Regions from separate parts of the Ferdinandcohnia sp. SAFN-114 genome, predicted to be linked through region 2. Evidence: riboswitches for the same ligand, from Rfam matches in the RefSeq annotation. Region 2 holds a riboswitch; each other region holds the start of a gene.
The links. Region 2 has a riboswitch for cobalamin ahead of ACR65M_RS03325 (DUF4430 domain-containing protein). Riboswitches for the same ligand answer to the same signal wherever they lie in the genome.

Region 1: another riboswitch for cobalamin. It lies ahead of ACR65M_RS06510 (ribonucleoside-diphosphate reductase subunit alpha); the one in region 2 lies ahead of ACR65M_RS03325 (DUF4430 domain-containing protein).
Region 3: another riboswitch for cobalamin. It lies ahead of ACR65M_RS08195 (ABC transporter substrate-binding protein); the one in region 2 lies ahead of ACR65M_RS03325 (DUF4430 domain-containing protein).

The regions. Positions count from the first base shown of each region.
Region 1 covers NZ_JBPFDQ010000014.1:26,418-30,078, reverse strand. Annotated here, with positions in the region: gene ACR65M_RS06510 (ribonucleoside-diphosphate reductase subunit alpha) at 1-2,065, opposite strand, end outside; cobalamin riboswitch at 2,209-2,406, opposite strand; gene ACR65M_RS06505 (GNAT family N-acetyltransferase) at 2,504-3,013, opposite strand; gene ACR65M_RS06500 (VOC family protein) at 3,172-3,582, shown strand; gene ACR65M_RS06495 (GNAT family N-acetyltransferase) at 3,617-3,661, opposite strand, start outside.
Region 2 covers NZ_JBPFDQ010000006.1:60,290-63,950, reverse strand. Annotated here, with positions in the region: gene ACR65M_RS03330 (ATP-binding protein) at 1-1,285, shown strand, start outside; cobalamin riboswitch at 1,387-1,611, shown strand; gene ACR65M_RS03325 (DUF4430 domain-containing protein) at 1,964-2,380, shown strand; gene ACR65M_RS03320 (ECF transporter S component) at 2,380-2,883, shown strand; gene sigX (RNA polymerase sigma factor SigX) at 2,995-3,543, shown strand; gene ACR65M_RS03310 (RsiX family anti-sigma factor) at 3,521-3,661, shown strand, end outside.
Region 3 covers NZ_JBPFDQ010000019.1:21,145-24,805, reverse strand. Annotated here, with positions in the region: gene ACR65M_RS08200 (FecCD family ABC transporter permease) at 1-364, opposite strand, end outside; gene ACR65M_RS08195 (ABC transporter substrate-binding protein) at 327-1,319, opposite strand; cobalamin riboswitch at 1,496-1,697, opposite strand; gene ACR65M_RS08190 (molybdopterin-dependent oxidoreductase) at 1,916-2,506, opposite strand; gene ACR65M_RS08185 (Crp/Fnr family transcriptional regulator) at 2,612-3,295, opposite strand; gene msrA (peptide-methionine (S)-S-oxide reductase MsrA) at 3,476-3,661, opposite strand, start outside.

The DNA.
Region 1 (3,661 bases), on a different contig from region 2:
CTTTCCGATAAAACTCATATGTCTTATAATTGATATCAGGTGCGGTAACTTTAAACTTAAAATTCTTTTTTTCCTCCGCATATTCAGCCGCATAGATGGGGTCAATTCCATCTGTGGAACCTCCGATTTTAGCTGTCGATGAATTTGGCGCCACAGCCATTAGCCAGCCATTGCGTATTCCATGTTTAGATACATTTTCTCGTAACATATTCCATCTGTCGGACAAATACTTTCTGCGGGTAAAATAGGTGCCGGTTTCCCATTCAGAACCTTTACATTCACTATAGGCTCCTTTTTCCTTTGCAAGCTCCATCGATGATTTGATCGCATGATAAGCAATTGCTTCATATAGTTCATCAGCATATTGAACAGCCTCATCTGATTCCCAGTAAATTCCCTTTACTGCTAAAAGATGATGCCACCCAAATGTACCTAAGCCTACCGCCCGAAACTTCTTATTTGTGAGATCAGCTTGTTTAACGGATATCGTATTCAAATCGACAACATTATCAAGCATCCTAACCTGAATTCGAATTAAACGTTCAAGTACTTCGTCCCCAATAGCTCTTGGTAGATTGACAGATGAGAGATTACAAACCACAAAATTACCTGGTTTTCGAATGATTACAATATTTCCTTCATCGTCGATATACTCCTTCGTAATCGCTGTTGCTGACATATTTTGCGCGATTTCTGTACATAAATTACTACAAAAAATCGAAGTTCTTCCCTTTCCTAGTAGATGCTTGTTCGGATTCTGGCGATTTACTTCGTCACGATAAAACATATATGGTGTTCCTGTTTCTAGTTGAGCAATCATAATTCTTGCCATGACATCCATCGCTCGATACGATTTACGTGGTAAAAGTGGATGATTCACAGCTTCTAAGTATTTTTCAGTGAAGTATTTTTCATCCTCTTCATCGTAAAAATCTTCGAGTCCTAACGGATTTCCTTGCCCATCTCTCCAGCCCATGATTTGCTTTACTTCATGTGGACAAAAAGTGTGCCATTCCCCAATACTTCTACCATTTTCATCTACCTCTTGCAGCTTTTCCATAAACAAATCAGGTACGGAAACCCCCGTAAAGATGTCGTGAGCCTTCCGACGTTCATCTCCATTATTTGTCTTTAAATCTAGAAAACCATTCATAATATCTTTGTGGAAGAGATCTAAATAGATTGCGATTGCTCCTTGTCGTTGTCCTAATTGATCAACACTTACTGCTGTATCATTGATAAGGCGAACCCAAGGAACGATCCCGGAAGAATTTCCTTTGAATTTCTTTATGTCAGATCCTAGCGCGCGAACCTTGCCATAGTATACGCCAATTCCACCACCATCTTTTGATAATCTAGCAATATCCCAATTGTTTAAATAGATTCCATCAAGTGAGTCCTCAACAGTATCAATGAAACAAGAGGACAACTGGCCAAAGCTTTTACCAGCATTTGATAGAGTTGGTGTGGCGACTGTCATATATAAATTACTTAATGCCCAATAGGCCTCTTTCACATAAGTAAGTCGAACCTCTCTTTCCTCATGCTCCATTAATGTCATAGCAATTATCATGAATCGCTCCTGTGGAAGTTCGTAAATATTTCGTTCATAATCCCTTGCAAGATACCGATCCGCTAATAAAAATAAACCGATGTATGTAAACAAATGATCTTTATCTGGATCAATTACCTCTCCTAGTTCAAGTATCTCCTCCTTAGAATATGAGTTTAATAATTCATCAGAATATATTCCTTTTGATGTAAGTTCCTGTAGCAACTCATACAAACTGCCGTATTTTAGAGCACTGTTGTAATTTCGATTCGTTGCAGCTTTTTCATACAGTTCATTTAAATAGAGATTAGCCGCTAAATATGTCCAGTTGGGCTGATCCATGGCAATTTTGTTTAAGGAATAAAAAAGTGCATGCTGGTTCGCTTCAACTGTATTAAATTTTATTTCCTGCAGTTTGTTTCGAATTTCGGTAGTGTCAAGTTGGTAGGTACTTTCTGCATATTCAAGCGAGTGTAATATGGAATCCAATTCCCCTTGAGTTGTAATATTCATCTATTTCTCTCCCTTAACAAATTATTCGTTAAAATAAAAAATCCGCCCAATTCAATTGAGCGGATGAAACGATAACATCAAGAGAGCACAAGAGTTGCTCTACCTGTCGCCACCGTTTCATCTTCCCAATCCCCGAAGAAGGTGAAACATCTTAAGAAAAGACAGGTCTCCTGACTCATGCGTCGCTCTACTTTGAACCCTTCCCATATAAGTACCTTTATTTAAGTTATCTTATACAGTGGTCTGTTCATTTCGTCAGCATTTACAGTTGCGGGGGCAGTTCTGGACTTTCACCAGATTCCCTTTTAAGCACAAATGGCATCTTTTTCCCAAGGCTAAACACAATATGTAGTTGTTAACATTCAAATTCTATCAATATATACTATCACATTTAATAATACGGGACACCTATTATTTTAGCAAGACAAAAATTGACAATTATTTCTCGAGAAATAATACCATGAGCTCTTCATCCCGATATTGGCCGTTGTATTTAATGGCCCTTTTATCAACAGCAAATGATTGAAAACCTAGTTTTTTGTACAATTCTTTAGCTGGTTTATTCTCTGCATCTACTGTTAAATATATCTGCTCGATTTCAGGGAGATTTACTGCCATTTTAATAGCTTCATTTAGCAATGCATTTGCAATTCCCTTACCTCTTTTTTCATCATCAACATACATCGCCACAATAGTAGCCCTATGTCTTATTTTTCGACGTGTTTCCCTGACTAAGGTTACCATCCCCACTAAATGTTCACCTTCGAATGCCCCAAGCGTTATTATTTCTTCAGATTGAAAACTTTTCTTGTACTCTCCTATTGGGTTATCATTATTTTTTGCTTCATCATACGTAACTAAAAATGCATCAGGGTCAGTTGTTAGTGCTTTTAATCGCAACCTAAAATAGCTTTCAGCATCCTCTGGCAAAAGTCTTCTGATAAACATATCGCACCTCCGAAAAAGAACATTTGTTCTTGTGTTTTGTATTTTATTTAAATATAATGGTACATGAGGAAAAAATATACAATCGTGTATGATTTCTTTAGTAAATAGAAAACATAGTGTAGGGCAACTTGCTGATATTAAAAAGGAGTGTTTTGTGAATGAAAGGACAAGCGACACCTTATTTAATGTTTAATGGGAATGCGAAAGAAGCCTTGGAATATTATCAGGAAATATTTGAGGGCGAAATATTGGATGTTCAAACATATGCTCAGGCAGGCTATGAAACTCAGGACTGGGCTAATGACCGACTTATTCATGGTAAGTTCAAAAAGAACGAACTCTTACTAATGGTATCAGATGACTCTCCCGACCAAAGTGTAACCTTTGGAAACAATATCTCTTTAGTTTTGGAATTTGAAAGTGAAGAGGAAATTACGAAAACCTACAATGACCTAAAGCAAAAAGGAACTGTGTTCATGGAATTACAGGATACCTTTTGGGGTGCAAAATATGCAAAAGTAAAGGACCAATTCGGGATTATTTGGGACTTAAACTATGAAATGAAATAAATTAAATTCCCCTAGCATCTAGGGGAATTATTTTTTATTTCTTCCATTCATGTTTTAGCAAACCATAGGAGTACATATC
Region 2 (3,661 bases):
TCAAAAGACTACCAGGGATACAACTCAATTCATAATATTGGCTGCTGGTATCGGAATTGTCCTAACCACAGTTTTTGCCTTCTTCCTATTAACTCGTATTACAGCTCCGTTACGGAAAATGCGGGAAGCCGCTACTGAAGTAGCTAAAGGGAAATTTGATACAAAGGTTCCTATACTAACTCATGACGAAATTGGCGCTTTAGGAATGGCACTAAACCAAATGGGGAGGCAGTTGAAATATAACATAAATGCCCTTAATCAGGAGAAAGAGCAACTTGCAAGCATATTAAATAGTATGGCGGACGGAGTTATCACTTTAAATCGTGATGGCACGATATTGGTAACAAACCCTCCTGCAGAACGCTTTTTGCAAGCTTGGTATTACCAACAAGGTATGTATCAGGACGTTGGTCAGGAGCTTCCACCAGAGGTCAAGGATTTATTTCAACGTTCCGTTACATTTGAAAAGGAGCAATTTATTGAAATTAGTCTTCAAGGTAGAACATGGGTTATTTTAATGAGTCCGCTTTACAATCAGACGTATATAAGGGGTGCCGTTGCAGTACTTCGCGATATGACGGAGGAAAGACGTTTGGACAAGCTACGTGAAGATTTTATTGCAAATGTTTCTCACGAACTGCGAACTCCGATCGCAATGCTCCAGGGCTATAGTGAAGCAATTATGGATGACATAGCGAGCTCCGAGGAGGAGCGAAAGGAAATTACCAAAGTCATCTATGATGAGTCATTAAGAATGGGTCGACTTGTCAACGAATTATTAGATTTAGCTAGAATGCAATCAGGGAATATTACCTTAAATAAAGAAAAAGTTGATTTCGATACCCTTATTAATCGTGTGATTCGGAAATTTCAAGGTTTAGCTAAGGATAATCAAATAACTCTAACTGCAAAAAAGGTAGACGAAATTGGTGAAATTTATATAGACTCTGATCGCATTGAGCAAGTTTTTACAAACTTAATTGATAATGCGATTAGACATACCGATGAAAATGGTCAGGTTGAAGTACATGTTACTGGTCAAGAAACCTCAATAAAAGTTGATATTAAAGATACAGGTTCTGGTATTCCAGAAGAAGATTTACCTTTTGTATTTGAACGTTTCTATAAAGCGGACAAGGCTAGAACAAGAGGGAAATCTGGTACTGGTTTAGGGCTTGCGATTGTAAAAAACATTGTTAGTGCACACAACGGGAATATATCAGTCCATAGTAAGCTTGGTGAAGGAACGACATTTACATTCGTAATCCCTCGAAAAAGTGAATAATTTGAAAGAACATGGCGAAGATTCTTGTTCCATAAGAAACAATTTCCTTGTAAAATAAAAACTCTTCTTGTAATATAGGGATTGTTAAATAGAAAATTAAATATTTATTGAATCTTAGGTGTCAGAGAATGTAGATATTTCTTTATTCTCTCTAAGACTTAAAAGGGAATCTGGTGTAAATCCAGAACTGCCCCCGCAACTGTAAAAGTGGACGAAATGAGAAAAACCACTGTATGACTGGATGGCAAATGCTGTTCAACATATGGGAAGGACTCAAAGTAGGAAGAAGCTTAAGTCAGTAGACCTGCCTAATTCATTCCTTTTTTAATTCTCCGGGGTGCGGGAATTTGCGTTAAAACACCATGCTTTTTTGTTGTTTTTCTGTTATATCTTCAAAGCTCACCCCAAGGGTGAGCTTTTATTATTTTATTCCGCAGAAGCAAGACACTTCTGCGAAATAAAATAATAGCCTCCGGCGGATAACACGACTTTTCAAAGGAAATTTTCGATCTGTAAGATCAAAGACTAAGAACGCCACATCCTGTGGCAACGTCTTTATGACCCACTTCCTGTGGGCCTAAAACTCGGGCGCAAATACGCCAAGGCGCATTTGATTCGATGTTAGGTGCATAACACACTTATTCATACACATATTTTAACAAAAGGGGAGCTAGAAACATGAAAAAACTATTAGTTTCTTTACTATCATTGGGAATTTTATTTGGATGCAGCAATGCCCCATCTACAAATGAATCTTCCAACAACAAAGCTGAAACTGTAGATAAAGAAGAAGCAGCAGAGATTGTTACAGTCGTTATATCCAAAAACAATGGTGAAGAAATCATTGAAGAAAAAGAAATTAAAATTGAATCAGGAAAAGAAGTTACAGTTATGGACATCATGGAAGCAAACTTTGACGTCGAAACACAATTCGATGGTGCTTTTGTTGCCAGCATTAATGGCGTTGCAGGAAGTGAAGAAGAAAAGACATCATGGTTTTATTCTGTTAATGGTGAAGAAGCTATGGTAGGAGCTAATGAATACAAATTAGAGCCTGAAGATAAGATCGAATTCGATCTCCATAAGTGGGAATAATGAATTTATCCGTTAAAAACTTAACGCTCTTATCGATGCTAATCGCATTGTCCGTTGTAGGTCGTATTACATTTACATTCCTTCCGAATGTTCAGCCTATGACAGCGATTATCGTGATAACTAGCTTATTTTTGGGTCCCATCTATGGTGTGATTGTTGCTGTTTTTGGTTCTATATTAACGAATCTTGTAATGGGAATGGGTTTATGGACTATTGGCCAAATCATAGCATGGGGGATAATTGGGTTAATCAGCGGTGCATTACGAAAGTATCGAGATCGAATTCCTGTCATATTATTAGCCATATATGCAGTATTCTGTGGTTTCTTATATGGCTTTGTCATCTCAATTCCTCTCTATTTATTCTCGGGTAAGTTCTTTGCCTATTACTTAGCTGGATTACCATTTGATATGAGTCATGCAATTGGAAACGGAGTATTTTTTCTCATACTATATCCAATCTTGAGATTACTATTTTTAAAAAATGTAACAATTGCAAAGTAAGGAAGAATATTACCAAAATATTCTTCCTTTTTTTATTAATTCATACTATATTGGGAGTGTAACTTTTTTTATAAAACATTCGACTAATGAAATGAACGGGAGGATTTGCAAATGGATTCCTTGTTTGAGGAACTATATGAAAAGTATCATCACGATGTCTTCTCCTTCTTATTTTATATGGTAAAAAATCGTGAACAAGCTGAAGATCTCGTTCAGGAAGTTTATATAAGAGTTTTAAAATCATATGATAGATTCGAAGGAAAAAGTAGTGAAAAAACATGGTTGTTTTCAATTGCAAGACATGTCGCGATTGATTCGTTCCGGAAACAAAAAGGGTGGAAACAGCGAATAATGGATTCCTTTGATTGGAGTCGTCAAGAGGTAAAAGATTTTGCACCACTTCCGGAAGAAATAGCATTGCAAAATGAACAAGTTCAAATGATGTACCGTTGCTTGGAAAACTGTACAACAGATCAGCGTATGGTACTGATATTACGATATATCCAATCACTTTCGATTGCAGAGACTGCTGAAGCTTTAGGGTGGACGGAGAGTAAAGTCAAGACAACTCAGCACAGAGGTCTAAAGGTATTAAAGAAGTATATGGAGGAATCAGGCGTAAAGGAGGGGATAGATGATGAAAAAATCAAAGTGGAGTGATGAACAACTCGAGCAGATGCTTACGCAAATGCCAGGTGTAAAAGACAAACGGAAGCCACAAGAGATTTATCAAAATATAACCCTTAAAATGAATAAGAAAAAGAGAAAAATGTGGCTT
Region 3 (3,661 bases), on a different contig from region 2:
CAATTACTGCACCAAGAGATGCACCAGATGAAACCCCGATTGTATATGGATCCGCTAATGGGTTACGTAATAATCCTTGGAATGCTGCACCCGCTAATCCAAGAGACGCACCAACAAAAAATGCCAGCAATACCCTAGGTAATCGGATATTCCAAATGATCATTTCTTCATTTCTAGCAACCTCATTAAGCCAGCCCCAACCAAATGTGTTGTCTAGCACAATATGTAAAATGGTTGGAACAGGCACGTGGACACTACTAATGAATACGCCTAGGAGGGCTGTACTAAGTACAAACCCTCCACTTAGAATATATAACCAAGTAATTTTATTTATTAAAAACTTCTGGATAAATAAGCTTCGCAAGAGTCTCGACTCCTTCAATTAACCGAGGACCTGGTCTCGTAACCGTATCATTATCAACATCAAAGACCTGTTTATTTTTAACTGCAGGAACTTCAGACCAGCCTTCACGCCCATATACTTCTTCAGTGGGATTATCTATGTAGTAGCCATACGTTGTAATGATGACATCAGGATTTAATTGGACAATTTCCTCCTCTGTTAACTGTACCCACCCTTCATGCTCCTCTGCTGCATTAATAGCTTGAATTGCCTCAAGCATTTCATGCATAAACGTATTGGTTCCTGTTGTAAAAATATCTGGTGCTGGCGAAACCTCAACCCAGACTTTCTTTTTATCTGTAATAGCTGAAGCTTTTTCCTTGATTTCATCAAAGCGTTGCTTCATATTTGTCACAATTTCGTTTGCCTCAGTCGCAGTTCCTGTAGCTTTCCCAATCATTTCTATATGTTCATACGCATCTTCAAATGAAGAAGCACTTCCAACGACAATCACATCAATTCCTGCATCTTCAAACTGCTTTAATATTTCAGGATGTGTATTGTAATGATAATCAGTAACAAGAGCTAGGTCTGGAAGAAGTGAAAGAACCAATTCTGCATTGATATCCTGTGCACCTACTTTTTGTATTTCAAGTGCTTCTGATGGATAATTATCGTAATCCGAAACTCCAATGATTTTTTCTCCTAGGCCAAGTGCAAATGCAATTTCTGTATTACTTGCCTGTATGGAGACAATTGATTCAGGTTCTTCATCAATCGTAACTTCTCGATCAGCACTGTCTATAATCGTGATAGGGAACTCTTGATTAGCGTTCTCCCCTTCAACATTTTCAACGGTTTTTTGAGCCTTTTCATCTTGAGCCGTTTTTTCTTGTGTACCACAACCTGCAACAATACCCATGGTAAAAAGAAAAATAAGACTAAACAGACCCCATTTTTTCAACATTTCCTTCATTTTTTTATCCCCCTTCAAATTTTGAACACAAAAAAACGCCATTCCACAGGAAGAGCGTTTCGTAAAGGCATAATAAAGGTTATTTGCTTAGAACTCCAATAAAGCAATCCTAATATAACAAATATAGTAACATATGATCATTTATTTGCACTTTAAACGTTCCTTTCCTCGAGGAAGCTTAAAAAACAAAATAGGCAGGTCTCCTGACTTGCGAATCAACGGTCGGTTACTCCTTCCCATGTTACATACACAGTGGATATTTATAACCTTCCTCCTCGCTTACAGTGGCGGGACCGTGTTGGACTTACACCAACTTCCCTCTTAGTCTCACATTCTCTCATAGAAGAATGGTAAGAAACCTATTTGCGAAATATTCATTTTTTTGTATTCTGAGAAATTATAATACAACCCTATTGTTTTGTAAATAGGAGTTAAGGTCATTTCAGTTCCTTTTATGAAGTATAATAGAATTAACCAATACAGTTGAAGAAAACCTTTGAGAATCAATCATTTAATAGGAAATAGACGTGTCGATAAACACGTCTATTTTATTTTATGGGAAGCAAAGTATAAAAAAGTTTATGTACTTAACTGTGTTAACGGTATCGCTCTTCTTTAAATGGATTGGCCGTCATCGAATAGCCACGCTCTTCCCAATAACCAGCCTCGTCTTCCTTCATAAACTCTATCCCTGAAACCCACTTTGTGCCTTTCCATAGATAAAATTCTTCTGGTGGAATAAACCGTAGTGGATAACCATGTTTTAGATCAATATCTTGCCATTCATGATTTTTATCCTTCCATCGGAATACAAATAAAGAATCGTCCCCTAATAAAGGTTCTAGCGGTAAGTTTGCAGAATAACCAAATCTCTCCCTATTGGAGTAACCGTAAATTTTGATGTATTTTACGCCTTCATTCATTTCAACTAATTTCAATAACTCTCTAAGCGCAATGCCTTCAAAAGTTGTATCAAATTTAGACCATGTGGTAACACAATGCATGTTTACGGTTGATATGGTTTTTGGAAGCTCCATGAATTCCTTATAGGATAAGGACTTTTCTTGCTTCACTTCTCCAAAAAGTCTGAAATTCCATGTGATTTCATTAAACTCGGGAACATCCCCTGTGTGCAGAATTGGCCATTTTTCTGTTTCAAATTGCCCAGGTGGAAGCTGCCTTTTCATCTTACACCACCCCTTTTTCATTTTTAACGCTACTTAAATCACTGTGCTTTGTATAGTATGCTCCAAGCCTTTTCCTTTATAAACATGATATGAAAGCAGTATTGATTACACCTCCTCTACCCCATACACTTTCTTAGCCAGAGCTGTATTAATTTTTAATGGCTTCCTCGTAATGACTTGTTCCCTTTCTAATTCTCCTAATAATAAACTAACGGTTTCTCTTGATGACCCGATCATACTTGCGATGTCATGCTGAGTAATCTTGACCTCAACTGTTTGCCATTCCCCACTTCTTACACCAAATCGGTTACTTAACTGCATAAAAAGTAAAAGAATTCGATATTTGACATCTTTATAAGCAATGCTTTCTGTTATTTCGTACACTTCTTTTAACTTTGAGGTCAGTATAGTTATAAGTTTTAACGAAATATCGGGATGTTGACGTAGTAACTGTTCAAAACGCTCCTTTTCTAGCGAGCAAACAAAGGAATCAACCATCGCTTCTGCATAAATGTTAGATTCTGTTAAGGAAAAACTAGAAGTTTCTCCAAAGATATTACCTTCACTTAAAAGATCAATTGTGAATTCCTTTCCTGTTGAGGATATCTTATATAAACGAACCTGTCCTTTTTTCAAGAAAAACAACGACCTCATTTGTTGAGTCGGACTTAAGATAATTGTACCTTTTTTAATAGGGACGGTTACCGTTACTTCGTCTAACTTCTTTAATTCCTCTTCTGGTAGCTCATCTAGTAAATTAATTTGTGAAAGCAACATGAGTTTATCCATGTCTTCACTCCCCGTTATACCGTTTTATAATCATTTCATAATCAAAAACCAGTAAATAGATCGATTTCTTCTTTGCATTTACAATCACCTGATAATATATGTAAAACCATATCCATTGTAGCATTGATGCTTTAAATATAAAAAAACGTCCTAGAGAAGTCTCCAGGAACGTTTTCTAAATTATTTAAATAACCGAAGGTATTCCCCATAGCCTTCTTCATTTAGCTTTTCAGTTGGGATAAATTTAAGTGCTGCAGAGTTAATGCAATATCGAAGCCCGCCTTTATCTCGTGGTCCATCATCAAATACGTGTCCTAAATGGGAGTCTGCTGATGAGCTTCTGACTTCAATGCGTCTCATCCCATG